DNA from 3 places in the Methylopila sp. 73B genome. Region 1 is predicted to be linked to each of the others. Evidence: predicted binding sites of a transcription regulator. Region 1 holds the regulator's gene; each other region holds the start of a gene.
What was found. The regulator PhoB, encoded in region 1, activates phosphate uptake and scavenging genes when phosphate is short. The targets are predictions, from matches to a motif close to TGTCATNNANCTGTCAT.
Positions count from the first base shown of each region.

Region 2: the regulator PhoB is predicted to act here: its motif matches at 1,831-1,847, upstream of K244_RS0106640 (PhoX family phosphatase).
Region 3: the regulator PhoB is predicted to act here: its motif matches at 1,698-1,714, upstream of K244_RS0100770 (DUF465 domain-containing protein).

Region 1 is NZ_JAFV01000001.1:3,155,565-3,160,165, forward strand. Features, by position in the region: gene K244_RS0115155 (hypothetical protein) at 1-763, shown strand, start outside; gene K244_RS0115160 (GNAT family N-acetyltransferase) at 709-1,848, opposite strand; gene phoB (phosphate regulon transcriptional regulator PhoB) at 1,969-2,670, opposite strand; gene phoU (phosphate signaling complex protein PhoU) at 2,687-3,394, opposite strand; gene pstB (phosphate ABC transporter ATP-binding protein PstB) at 3,427-4,245, opposite strand; partial or broken gene pstA (phosphate ABC transporter permease PstA) at 4,269-4,601, opposite strand, start outside.
Region 2 is NZ_JAFV01000001.1:1,380,835-1,385,435, forward strand. Features, by position in the region: gene K244_RS0106630 (GMC family oxidoreductase) at 1-614, opposite strand, end outside; gene K244_RS22575 (acyltransferase) at 619-1,719, opposite strand; gene K244_RS0106640 (PhoX family phosphatase) at 1,927-3,900, shown strand.
Region 3 is NZ_JAFV01000001.1:154,240-158,840, reverse strand. Features, by position in the region: gene K244_RS0100775 (ABC transporter ATP-binding protein) at 1-1,084, opposite strand, end outside; gene K244_RS0100770 (DUF465 domain-containing protein) at 1,488-1,670, opposite strand; gene K244_RS0100765 (DUF465 domain-containing protein) at 1,855-2,079, shown strand; gene purE (5-(carboxyamino)imidazole ribonucleotide mutase) at 2,150-2,659, shown strand; gene K244_RS0100755 (5-(carboxyamino)imidazole ribonucleotide synthase) at 2,662-3,741, shown strand; partial or broken gene rpsU (30S ribosomal protein S21) at 3,926-4,138, shown strand; gene K244_RS0100745 (tetratricopeptide repeat protein) at 4,356-4,601, shown strand, end outside.

The DNA.
Region 1 (4,601 bases):
CGTCGATCCCGCCGCCGCCCAGGGCGTGGAGCATGGCCTGTTCATCTCGGGCATGCGGTTCGAGGGCCGCACCCTGCTGCCGTTCCTCGGCGAGCACCGCGTCTCGTCAGTGTTCCTGGAGCCGGTCTCCGTCGGCAACTTCGGCGCGATCGTCTTCGGCTGGGTGCTGCTACGGGACGCCCGGCGGCCGTGGGCGCTGATCTGGAAGACCACGCTGATCTTCGTGTCGCTGGTGCTCGGCGACGCCCGCTTCGGCGTTTACCTCTGCGGCCTGGTGCTCGCGATCTACCTCATCGCGCCGGTGGTGCGGCCCGGAGCGCTGTTCGTCGCGCCCTTCCTCGCGATCATCGCGATCTTCAGCTACGCGGCGATCAAGGTCGGCGTGCCGTGGGACAACACCACCAGCGGCCGCTTTCTGTTGAGCGGGCAGTTGATGTCCCGGCTCGACCTCGCGGGCGCCTTCGGCATGGGCCCGGCGACCGAGAACTTCGACGACAGCGGCTACGCCTACATCCTGTCGCGGGTCGGCGTGATCGGCGCGGCGGCGCTTTGGGCCGCGCTCGTCTTCGGCGCGCCCGCGGAGCGCATGGACGCCTGGCGCTACAAGGCCTTCGTCTGCCTGTACCTGACGCTGCTGATGGCGATCAGCACCTCCGCCGTGACCATCAAGACCGGCGGCCTGCTGTGGTTCCTGCTCGGCTGTTCGGCCTACGGCGCGACGCCCGCGCCGCGCACCATGTCGGGCGGGCTCGGCGCGCGGTAGCCCCGCGGCGCGAGACGCCTGGCGAGGCGCTCGCCGCCCTTCAGCTGCATCGCGGCGAGCATCAGCCGCCCCTTGAACGAGAGGCCGCGGGTGAGCCGCCAAATCGGCGCCGACTGCGCGCCGAAATCCGCCTTGTAGGGGTGGTCGCCGATGGTGAAGTCGAACACCCGCTCGCCGCGCGCGACGCAGTCCGCGATCGCGTCCTCGATCATCAGCAGCCCCACGGAGTAGTTCCGCCAGTTGCCCACGTCGAAGCCCGTCAGCAGCAGGTGGCAGGCGTCGCCGTGCACCATCGCGAAGCCGCAGGCGATGGTCGCGCCGTCGAGCCGCATCTGGTAGGCGCGGACGGTGCCGCTGTCCTTGAGCGAGCCGTAGAAGGCTCGGAACGCCTCGCTCTTGAGCGGATCGGCCACGCCGGTCTCCGCGAACCGCGGTTCGCGCAGGAGGCGGATCTGCTCGATCGTGGCGGCGACGAAGCCGGGCTCGCTCTCGGCGAGGGTCTCCAGCCGGCCGATCCGGCCGAGCTTGCGGCGCTTCTTGTCGAGCGACCGCCGGGTCGTCCCGTTCATGGTCGCGTTGCGCCACTCCGAGAACGGTCCGAAAAGCGGCACGGGATGGGCGGAATAGGCCATCTTCACCCGCCGCGCGGCCAGAAGCCGGTCGAAGCTCCGCAGCGCGGCGTCGGGCACCTTCGGGATGAACAGCGCGTCGGCGGCCTTCAGCGCGTCGTCGACGTCGCAGCGCAGCATGGGGTCGAGACCCGCCTCGAACTCGGGCGCCTGGACGACGCAGCAGTAATCGAGCGAGCCGATGTCGGCATAGGCGACGACCCTAAGCCCGAACCGATAGCGCAGAACCAACGGCGCCAGAGCGACAAGAGCGGCGGTCTCGGCGTCGCGCACGGTCAGGATGAAGGGATCGGCCAGCGGCGCGCGCCGGATGGCGGCGTAGGTCGCGTCGAGCCAGGCCGGCGACTGGAAGCCCGAGGCAGCGGACCGCTCGAACAGCCGCCGGTATTCCTTGGAATGAAAGTCGAAGTCGCGCTCGACGCGAACCTGCCACCGCCGCCTTGAAGACATCGCCATGCGGTCGCCGACCTCGTTCGTCTGCACAGCGTTTGCCCGTTAAACGCGTCTTCTGGAACAATGACACGTCGCCGCGCCGCGCGCGAGATCAACGAATCATTATCCCTAACGCGACGCGGTTCACGCCGTGCGCGCGAAGTTTTCGTCGAACGCATAGCCGGCTCCCCGCACCGTGCGGATCGGGTCCTGCTGGCGGCCGCGGTTGATGGCCTTGCGCAGCCGGCCGACATGGACGTCGACGGTGCGCTCGTCGATGTAGACGTCACGGCCCCAGACGCCGTCGAGCAGCTGCTCGCGCGTGAAGACGCGGCCCGCCGACTGCATCAGGAACTCGAGCAACCGGAACTCCGTCGGCCCGAGGTGGATCTCGCGGGTCTGGCGGCGGACGCGGTGCGAGCCGCGGTCGAGCTCGATGTCGCCCGCCTTCAGCACGTCGGCGACGTGCTCGGGCTTTGCACGCCGCAGCAGCGCCCGCACCCGCGCGACGAGCTCCGGCACCGAGAACGGCTTGGTGACGTAGTCGTCCGCCCCAGTCGCGAGGCCGCGGATGCGCTCCGCCTCCTCGCCGCGGGCGGTGAGCATGATGATCGGCAGCCGCTCGGTCTCCGGCCGCGAACGCAGCCGCCGGCAGAGCTCGATGCCCGACAGGCCCGGCAGCATCCAGTCGAGCAGCACGAGGTCCGGCGCCTGCTCGCGCAGCCGCGTCTCGGCCTCGTCGCCGCGGGCGACCGCCTCGACCGCATAGCCCTCGGCTTCGAGGTTGTAGGTGAGGAGCAGCGTCAGCGGCTCCTCGTCCTCGACGATCATCACGCGGGGGGTCATCCGATGCACGCCTTCCTCAGTCGAAGCTGATCGCGGCGCTGGCCAGGTCGCCCTTCGGTCGTTCGTCGGTCACGGCTTCGCCGTGCACGAGATAGTAGACCGTTTCGGCCACGTTGGTGGCGTGGTCGCCGATGCGCTCGATGTTCTTGGCGCAGAACAGCAGATGGGCGCAGAAGCCGATGTTGCGCGGATCTTCCATCATGTAGGTCAGCAGCTCGCGGAACAGCGAGTTGTAGAGGGCGTCGATGTCGCCGTCGCGCTTCCACACCTCCATCGCCCGACGCTCGTCGCGCTGGGTGTAGGCGTCGAGCACCTCCTTTAACTGCGCGAGCGTGAGGTCGGCGATGTGGGCGACGCCGCCGGCTAGCTTCGGCGGCTGGAACTGGCCTTCGAGCGCGACGACGCGCTTCGCGATGTTCTTGGCGAGGTCGCCGATACGCTCGAGATCGTTCGCGATGCGCAAAGCCGCCACGACCTCTCGGAGGTCGATCGCGACCGGCGCGCGCTTGGCGATCGTGAGAATGCCGTTCTCTTCGATTTCATGCTGCAGCCGGTCGATCGAGCGGTCCCACTCGATCACCCGCCTGGCGAGCGGGATGTCGCGGCGCAGAAGCGCCTCGATCGACTCCCCGACGAGCTTCTCGCAGAGGCCGCCCATCTCCGCGAGCTTGTCGCCAAGCGTCTGCAGGTCGGCGTCGAACGAGCTGACGATGTGGTCGGTCATTGCCATTGTCGATGTCCCCTGTCGCCGTCGGATCAGCCGAAGCGGCCGGTGATGTAGTCCTGCGTGCGCTTGTCGTTCGGGCTTGTGAAGATGCGCTCGGTCGGGCCCGTCTCGACGATGACGCCGAGATGGAAGAAAGCGGTGCGCTGCGAGACGCGCGCGGCCTGCTGCATCGAGTGCGTCACGATCACGATCGTGAAGTTCTGGCGCAGTTCGTCGATCAGCTCCTCGATCTTCGCCGTCGCGATCGGGTCGAGCGCAGAGCAGGGCTCGTCCATCAGGATGACCTCGGGGCTCACGGCGATCGCGCGGGCGATGCAGAGGCGCTGCTGCTGGCCGCCGGACAGACCGGTGCCGCCGTCCTGCAGACGGTCCTTGACCTCGTTCCAGAGGCTCGCCTTGCGCAGGGCCTGCTCGACGATCTCGTCCAGCTCGGCCTTGGAGCGGGCGAGGCCGTGGATGCGGGGTCCGTAGGCGATGTTCTCGTAGATCGACTTCGGGAACGGGTTCGGCTTCTGGAACACCATCCCGACGCGGGCGCGGAGCTGCACCACGTCGAGGCTCGGATCGTAGATGTCCTGGTCGTCGATCTTGATCGAGCCGACGACGCGGCACGAGGCGATCGTGTCGTTCATCCGGTTGATGCAGCGCAGGAACGTGGACTTGCCGCAGCCCGACGGGCCGATGAAGGCCATCACGGCGCGCTCGGGGATGTCGAGCGAGACGTCCTTCAGCGCGTGCTTTTCCGCGTAGTAGACGTTGACGTCCTTGGCGACGATCTTGGGATCGCCGGCGGGGAGCGTGGCGGAGGCCGTCGGTTTCGGCCGGGCGGCGGTCGCGGTCGCGTCCATGGGTCTTACTCCGTTGGGTCCGGTCACCAGCGGCGCTCGAAGCGCTTGCGGAGGACGATGGCGAGCCCGTTCATGACGAACAGGAAGAACAGGAGGACGAGGATGGCGGCGGAGGTCTTCGCTTGGAAGGCCACCTCCGGCAGGTCCGACCAGAGATAGATCTGGACCGGCAGCGCTGTCGTCGCCGAGGTGAAGCTCGTCGGCACGTCGACGATGAACGCCACCATGCCGATGAGGAGCAGCGGCGCGGTCTCGCCCAGCGCGTGCGCCATGCCGATGATCGTGCCGGTCATGATGCCGGGCATCGCCAGCGGCAGGGTGTGGTGAAACACCGCCTGCTGGTGCGAGGCGCCGAC
Region 2 (4,601 bases), 1.8 Mb from region 1:
ACCGAAGCGACGACGTCGCCGCCGTCGGCCAGCGTCACGTCGACGAGGTTCGCATGCGTCCAGCAGGCGATCTTCGGCTCGGCCCGCACCGTCTCCATGAACTTCTCGGCGAAGCGGGTCGGCGGGCTCTGCTGGTAGACGTCGGTCAGGATCTTCGTCGGGTCGAGCGGCAGCGCGGGAAAGGGCACGATCGCCTTCCACTCGTCCCAGTCGTAGCGGTAGGGTCCAAGATCGAGATAGGGGTGCGCGCGGGCGTAGAAGGGGTCGAGGTCGGCGCGGGTGATCGGCCAGCCGTGGTGGGGAATATCGGCGCGGGTCTCGAAGTCGAGCGCGTCAAGCGGCGCGCAGAGCCCGGTCCAGTGGCCCGACGTGCCGCCGAACTGACGCAGGCGCGACGCCGCCACGTCGATGTGGCCGTGCCCGATCACGGCGCCCTCGTAGAGCGCCTGGCTCGACTCCTCGTAGGTCTCCCCGCCCCCTTCGAGCAGGACGACGCTCCGCCCCTTGCGGGCGAGCTCGAGCGCGAGCGTGACGCCCGCGGGGCCGGTGCCGACGACGCAGACGTCGCCCGTGATCTCCTTCGGCGTCTCGCCGGCCTGCAGATCGAAGATCATCCGCTCATTCCGCTCCAGCGGGCCGCAAGGCCTTGCGTTCGCCGCGCTCGGCGATGCGCATGACCAGCTTGCGGCCAGGTTTCTCGACCCATGCGTAGGTGATCTGCGACGCAACAAGGGTCGCGAAGGGAACGCTGAAGCCAAGCGCCGCGCGCTCGGCCAGCGTGTCGGCGAGGCCGAGGATCTCCGCGCTGTTGAACAGCACCGTGAGAACGATCGCATGCGTGAGGTAGATCGAATAGGAGATGTCGCCGAGCCAGTTCAGGACGCGGCCCCGCAGCAGCCCTGGCTCCACCCAAGTGGCGCGGGAGGCCAGCGCCGCGACCAGCACGATCATCGGCGGCCAGAGGGCGTCGTAGGGCGCGTTGAGCGCCACCAGAACCGCGCAGACGCCGAACACGCCGGCGATGGAGCCGGCGTAGAGACGCGGCGTCATCGCGACCAGCGCCGGCTCGTCGTCGAAGATGCGGCGCAGCAGGATGCCGGCGAAGAACGACGGCGCGATGCGCAGCGCCCCGCCGTCCGCGGTGAGCGAGGTCAGGTCGAGGCCGAAGGCCCAGTGCGAAAACAGCGAGCAGGCCAGGAACACGCCGAGCATCGCGACGACGCGCAGCCGCGTGCCGCGGACGCGGTCCGCCGCCATCAGGAACAGCGGGATCGCGAGATAGGCGCACCATTCCGCGCTGATCGACCACGACGGCCAGTTCCAAGCGAGGTCCGGCGCAAGCCAGGTCGAGTGCAGCATCGCGGCGTTGACGAGGAAGGTGTAGGCGGTGTGCGGGTTGTCCGGCTCCGCGCCCATCAGGCGCCCAGCCGTCACGATCGCCCCCATCGCGCACAGCGTGAACATGTGCAGCGGCCAGAGCCGCGCCAGCCGACGGATCAGGAAGGCGCCGTGCCGAAACCGCCCCTCGCTCCACGGCGGATCGTACATGTGGGCCAGGACGAAGCCGCTCAGCACGAAGAAGAAATCCACGACGAGGCGCGTGTACTCCACTGGGGAGGGCAGTTCGCCCTGACCCTTGAGGACGGTCGCGAGCGTGTGGGCGAGCACGACCCAGACGGCCGCGATCCCCCGGGTCGAGACGAGCTCGGGCAACAGCATGCCAGACCTGAAGCTTCGCGGCGGTTCATGCATCGTCACTCGCTGTCCCCCCGGACGTCGATCGGACAAGACTTACTTGAAAGTCCTTTACGGACCGCTGCCGCGGTCGTGATGTCACCGACACGACATGGAAGGTTTTTAGAAACCTTCTTGTCGACGCTCCGCAGGGCGCGACGACGCCTTCCCAAGCCGCCGGACGGACCCGCCATGACCGACAACCTTCGCACCACCCGCGCCGTCGCCTGCGAGGACGCCGAGAACGTCGGCCGCAACGGCAGCGCGAACCCGACCCTCGGCGAGATCATCGCCGCGCGTTTCTCCAGGCGGGAGCTGATGCGCGGCGCGCTGGCGGCGACGGCGATCGCGGCCACGATCTCGCCCCGGGCGCTCGACGCCGCAGGCGCCGCCTCGGCCGCCGAGCCGGCGTCCCGGTTCGACTTCACGGAGATCGAGGCCGGGATCGACGAGACCCACCACGTCGCGGAAGGCTACGACGCCGACGTCCTGCTGCGCTGGGGCGATCCGCTGTTCCCGGGGGCGCCCGCTTTTGATCCCCTGGCCCAAACGGCCGAAAAGCAGCGCCTGCAGTTCGGCTACAACAACGACTTCGTCGGCTTCGTGCCGCTCGACGGCCCGGCCGACCGCGGCCTGCTGGTCGTGAACCACGAGTACACCAACGAGGAGCTGATGTTTCCGGGCCTCGGGGTTCAGGACTCCAAGTCCGCCGCTTTCGCCGGCATGACCCGGGAGCTGGTGGACATCGAGATGGCGGCCCACGGCGGCTCTGTCGTCGAGATCGCCCGGTCCGGCGGCAAGTGGGCGGTCGTCCCTAACTCCCGCTACACGCGCCGCATCACCGCCGAGACCGAGATGGCGATCCACGGCCCCGCCGCGGGCCACGAGCGGCTCCGCACGTCCTACGATCCGGAGGGGCGGCGGGTGCGAGGCATGATCAACAATTGCGCCGGCGGCGTAACCCCTTGGGGCACGTGGCTCACCTGCGAGGAGAACACTAACAACTACTTTTGGGGCAAGGTCGCCGACGACCACCGGGAGGCTAAGAACTACAAGCGCATCGGGATCAACGGCAGCCCCTGGCAGGCCTGGGGCCGGTTCCACGACCGCTTCGACGTGACCAAGGAGCCGAACGAAGCGAACCGTTTCGGCTGGGTGGTCGAGATCGACCCGATGGACCCGGCCTCGACCCCGAAGAAGCGGACCGCCATGGGGCGCTTCAAGCACGAGGGCGCCGCGAACGCGCTGTCGGCCGACGGCCGGTTCGTCGTCTACCAGGGCGACGACGAGCGCTTTGACTACGTCTACCGCTTCGTGACGGCCGCGAAGGTCGACATGGCGGACCGCGCCAACAACGCCGACATCCTCGACGACGGCGTGCTGCACGTCGCGCGCTTCGACGCCGACGGCCGCGGCCGCTGGATGCGCCTCGTCCAGGGCGAGGGGCCGCTCACCCCGGCGAACGGCTTCGCGAGCCAGGCCGACGTGGTGATCGAGGCGCGCCGCGCCGCGGACCTGCTCGGCGCCACCAAGATGGACCGCCCGGAAGACGTCGAGGCCAACCCGAAGACGGGCAAGGTCTATGTGATGCTGACCAACAATTCGAAACGGAAGGCCGATCAGGTCGACGCCGCGAACCCGCGGCCGGAGAACGCCTTCGGCCACATCGTCGAAATCACTCCGGACGGCGGCGACCATGCCGCGGAGGGGTTTGCCTGGGAGATCCTCGTGAAGTGCGGCGACCCGTCGATCGCGGCGGTGGGCGCGACCTTCTCCAGCGCGACCAGCGCGAACGGCTGGTTCGGGATGCCCGACAACTGCGCGGTGGACGCGCAGGGCCGGCTCTGGATCGCCACCGACGGCAACGGGGGAAAGAGCACCGGCCGCGCTGACGGGCTGTGGGCGCTCGAGACCGAAGGCGCCGCCCGGGGCGCGTCGAAGCACTTCTTCCGCGTGCCGGCCGGCGCCGAGATGTGCGGCCCCTACTTCACCACGGACGACACGACGCTTTTCCTTGCCGTCCAGCACCCCGGCGAGAGCGACGACGACAAGGCCCCGGGCACCTTCGCGGCCCCCGCCACGCGCTGGCCGGACTTCGCGCCCGGCATGCCCCCGCGGCCAGCCGTGGTGGTGGTGACGAAGAGGGGCGGCGGCGCGATCGCCTGACGCACGTCCTGCGTCCGGGCGAGCCGCACGGCCCATCGCCTCAAGCCTCGGCAGCGCCGCCCCTGGGCCAACGGCTTTGCGCGCTTTCGAACATCGCCGACGAGGCCGCTTGACGACCGCGAGAACCGGGCGCATGCTTCGATGGTCAACACAGATACGGGAGGTCTAAGACAATGACTCCACCGAAGCGTGTAAAGACACCGCGTTGACGCGCATTCTGAGCGCGAAGATTACGTGGCGAACACATCATTAGAATTTTGAACGGCCGCTGTAGTTTGCGACGTCTTGATACGACCTGTCGGAGATCGGAACGACAGGTACCCTGACGTTTACGGACTGCAGTCGCCGTAAAAGAGCAGATCGAGAGCTCGCCGGTCCATCACCAGCCGAGCGCCTCCGAGGAGGCCGGCCCACACCCGAACGGACCTGCGTCATCGACGACATGAAGCGCCTCGCCGGCCCAGCCTGCGGGGCGTTTCTGTGTGCAGCGGCAGGCGGAACGAGAATGGCGCCGGCGCGAGGCGCGGTCAGACGCTGGAGGCGAGGGTGAAGCCGCGCCGAGGGCGGGGCCCCGTGATGCGCCTAAGGTCGGCAAAGCCCCCGTCACGCGCGAGCCGCCGGGGCTCTGGGTCCCCGCGCAAGGCCGGGACGAGGGGTTGAGTCGGTTCAAGGCCGGGACACGAGCGTCGGGTTGGGGTGAC
Region 3 (4,601 bases), 3.0 Mb from region 1:
CGTAGTGGAAGTCGACGGTCTCGAACGCGATGCGCCCGTCGCCGATGACGATGGGCCGGGCGTCCGGGAGGTCCTCGACGCCGATCGGGACGTCGTGCAGTTCGACAAGCTCCTGCAGGTCGTTGACCGACCGTTGAAGGTCGGCGACGTGCATGCCGACGTCCCGCAGATAGCCGTGGATGACCGCGAACATGGTGAGCACGAAAGCGGCGTCGCCGGCGCTCGCCTGGCCGCTCCACCACAGCCACAAGGCGACGCCGAGCGTCGCGGCGCGCAGGGCCATCAGGATGAGGTTCTGCAGCACGCCGTTCCAGGTGCCGCGCCGCCAGGTGCGGGTGGTGCGCCGGCTCCACTTCTCCATCACTTGGGCGAGACGGCCCTCCTCCCGGGCCTCCGCGCCGAAGGCCTTGACGACGCCGTTGCAGGTGACGGCGTCGGCCAGCACGCCGCCGAGCCGAGTGTCCCAGGCGTTGGACAGGCGGGCGGCCGGCGCGACCCACAGCAGCGAGATCGCGACCGTCGTCGCCACATAGGCGACCGCGCCGAGGAAGGTGACGAGCCCCATCAGCGGCCAGTGCGCGGCGAGGACCGCGGTCGCGCCCACCAGCACGAGCAACGAGGGCGTCAGCGCAATCAGCACGAGATCGTCGAACTGGTCGACCGCCCAGATGCCGCGGGTGATCTTGCGCACGGTCGAGCCCGCGAAGTTGTTCGCGTGCCAGTCCGTCGACAGCCGCTGCACCCGCGCGAAGGCCTCGGCCGCGGCGTCCTTCATGATGATCTGGGTCATCGGGATCACGGTCATGAAGGCGACGCAGCGTGCGAGCGCGATCGCGCCGGAGAGGGCGACGATCGCGACGAAGGCCCACAGCGCGCCCGGCAGGGCCGCGTCGCGGTCGGCGGACGCGAATGCGTCCACCAGTTGGCCGGCGAACACGGGGATCGCGACGTCGGCGAGGGTCGCCGCGGCCATGGCGCCCGCGACCAGCGCGACCCGTGCGGGCTGGCGCGCCCAATGGCTGAAGACGAAGCGGACGACCTTCGCGAAGGGCGCCTCGCGAAGCGAAGTGCGGGGATGGGACATGATGGCTTCCAGCCGCGCCAAGGCGACGGCCGGCTCCAGATAGGGCGACGCGAAGCGCGGTCGCGGGTCGCACGACGACCCCGCGGACGCGTCGGCGCGCGGAACGAAGGATTAACGACGACGGAGAACTGTCGGCGGACGCGGGCGGCGGACCGCGCGCGGGTCGGGCCTAGCGGCGGCGCGACCGGCCGGAGGACATGGATGCGATGATCGCTGTCATGCAGGCTCCTCCGTTCTGGCGGCCAAATTCCGAGCCCACCCATGTACCCGGTGGCGATTCGGCCGCAAGGGGCCCCATCGAGACGCCCCAAGCCGTGTGGCCGAAAGGCCGCACATATAAAAACGCCGCCGACCTTTTCGGTCGACGGCGCTTCAGCGGAACTACAAAGGAGCCTTGACGGCCTCAGTGCAGCGTAAGCTGCGGACCAGTCAACTTGATCATCTCGTCCTTGATGCGGAGTTTTTTGCGCTTCAGCGCAGAAACCTTGACCTCATCCATATTCGGATGGGTCAGCTCGAGTTCGATTTCACGCTCGATAGCGCGATGCTTCTTCTCAAGCTGGACCAGATGCGACTCGATGGACATTAAGAACGTCTCCCTCGTCTGGTTTGACGTCATCAGCATGTCACGAGACTTTTCGTCTGTCGAACGGTCAGAAGGGCTGTCTGGCCATCACAGATGCGCGACCCGTCGCGCGCCCTTGCCGCCCGCGAGGGCCGCGGCGATACTCCGCCGCGCATGAGCGTGGCGTCGAGGCGGACAGGATGACATGGCGAGACGGGACGACGAGGAGCGGGCCGAGGAACAGGCGGCCCGGGAGGAACTCGCCCGCCTCCGCGAAGAGCATCGCGACCTCGATACCGCGATCGAGGCGCTGGAGCGCGTCGGCGCGGGCGATCGGCTGCAGATCCAGCGCCTCAAGAAGCGCAAGCTCGGCCTGAAGGACCGCATGTCCTTCCTGCACGATCAGTTGACCCCGGACATCATCGCCTGACGGCGCGCTTGCGCGCGTCCCGGCCGGCGCCTATCGTCGCCGTTCCTCCCACTGTCCCGGAGCCTTTGAGATGGTCGCGGAACGCCGCGCCGAGCCCGCGCCTGTCGCGATCGTCATGGGCAGCCAGTCCGACTGGACGACCCTTGTCCACACCGCCAACACTCTGACCCAGCTCGGCGTCGCCCACGTCGCGCGGATCGTCTCGGCGCATCGCACGCCCGACCGGCTCGTCGCCTTCGCCAAGGCGGCGCGCGAGGATGGCTTCAAGGTCGTGATCGCCGGCGCCGGCGGCGCGGCCCACCTGCCCGGCATGGTGGCCTCCATGACGCCGCTGCCGGTGTTCGGCGTGCCGGTCCAGTCGCACACGCTGTCCGGCCTCGACAGCCTGCTGTCGATCGTCCAGATGCCGGCCGGCGTCCCCGTCGGAACGGTGGCGATCGGCCGGGCCGGCGCGATCAACGCGGCCCTGCTCGCCGTCTCCGTGCTCGCGCTCAACGATCCCGAACTCGCGCAGCGGCTCGACGCCTGGCGCGCCGCCCAGACGGACAACGTCGCAGAGATCCCCGTCGGAGAAAGCTGACCATGACGAGCGCGCCCCTCAGCCCCGGCGGAACGATCGGCATCCTCGGCGGCGGACAGCTCGGGCGCATGATCGCGCTCGCCGCGGCCCCGCTCGGCCTCAAGGTCCACGTCTACGCGCCCGATCCGCAAAGCCCGGCGTTCGACGTCGCGGCCGAGCGCACGATCGCGGCCTATGACGACGAGACCGCGCTCGCGCTGTTCGCGGAGAGCGTCGACGTCGTCACCTACGAGTTCGAGAACGTACCGGCCGAGACCGCCCGGCTCGTCTCCGCCCACCGCCCGCTGTTTCCGGACGCCCACGCCCTGGCGACGACCCAGGACCGCCTGAGCGAGAAGAGCTTCCTGCGCGACCTCGGCCTGCCGACGCCGGCCTTCGCGGCGGTCGACGACCGCGCGAGCCTCGCGGCGGCGGTCGGCGCGATCAGCCGACCGGCGGTGCTGAAGACGCGTCGCTTCGGCTACGACGGCAAGGGCCAGGTGCTGGTGCGCGAGGGGCTCGGCCTCGACGCCGCGCTCGGCATGATGAACGGCCAGCCCGCGATCCTCGAGGCCTTCGTGCCGTTCCGCGCCGAGGTCTCGGTGGTCGCCGCGCGCGGCCGCGACGGCGGCTTCGCCGCCTACGACGTGGTCGAGAACCGCCACGAGAACCACATCCTGCGCACCTCGCACGTGCCGGCCGCGATCAAGCCGGAGACGGCGGCCGCGGCGGTCGCGATCGCCCGCAAGATCGCCAACGCCTTCGCCTATGTCGGCGTGTTCGCGGTCGAGATGTTCCTGGTCGATGGCCCGACCGGCGAGAGGGTGGTCGTCAACGAGATCGCCCCCCGCGTGCACAACTCAGGCCACTGGACGATCGAGGGCGCCGAGACCAGCCAGTTCGAGCAGCACGTGCGCGCCATCGCGGGCTGGCCGCTGGGCTCGACCCGCACCCGCGGCGCGGTGGTCATGACGAACCTGCTCGGCGCGGAGGCGAACGGCTGGCGCGAGTTGCTCGCCGAGCCCGGCGCGGCCGTGCATCTCTACGGCAAGGGCGAGCCCAAGCCCGGCCGCAAGATGGGCCACGTCACCCGCGTCACGTGAGGCCGTCGACACCTCGCGCGCGTAGGGACTGCGCCCGCATGGACAAGGGCCAAGCCCTCTGCTAAGCATCTTTCGGTAATGAGACGCGTGCGCCGACGGCGTGCGACGTCTTTTTGTTTTTTAGTTCACGCTCTGTCGCCGGCAGGGCGATCCGCCCTGAGACAAACGCTACCCGAGGCACGACGTGCAGGTTCTCGTTCGCGACAACAATGTCGACCAGGCCCTCAAGGCCCTGAAGAAGAAGATGCAGCGCGAAGGCATCTTCCGTGAAATGAAGCTCCGCGGACATTACGAGAAGCCATCCGAGAAGAAGGCGCGCGAGAAGGCCGAGGCCGTGCGCCGCGGCCGCAAGCTGGCCCGCAAGCGCGCTCAGCGCGAAGGCCTGCTGCCGATGAAGAAGAAGTGATTCGCTGATCCCGGGCGCCTGCTAAGGGCGCGCTGATCAACGAAATGAGCGTGAAACGCCCGCGGGATCCAGACCGGCGGGCGTTTTTGCGCTTTGGCCGCAACACTCGGCGACAAGCGGCGGCATCGCGGCGTTGGATCCGCAATCTCGCCGCAATCCGCCTGTGATTGGCGAGCCTCAGGGCGTCCAGCGGTAAGGTGGTGGGGATATGCGGCTTAGGGTCGACTCGAGCTTTCTTCTTCGCGCGGGAGCGGCGAGCCTGCTCGCCCTCTCGCTCGCCGCCTGCGACACGGTCGGCTCGGGCGCGTCGCTCGATCCGGACGCCTACGCGGCCCGCCAGTCCGACCTCGGCTCGCTCAGCCAGGTCGTCCAGCAGAACCCGAGCGACCCCGAAGCCTGGAACATGCGCGGCTCGGCCTACGCCCGCCTCGCCCAGTACGACAACGCCATCGCC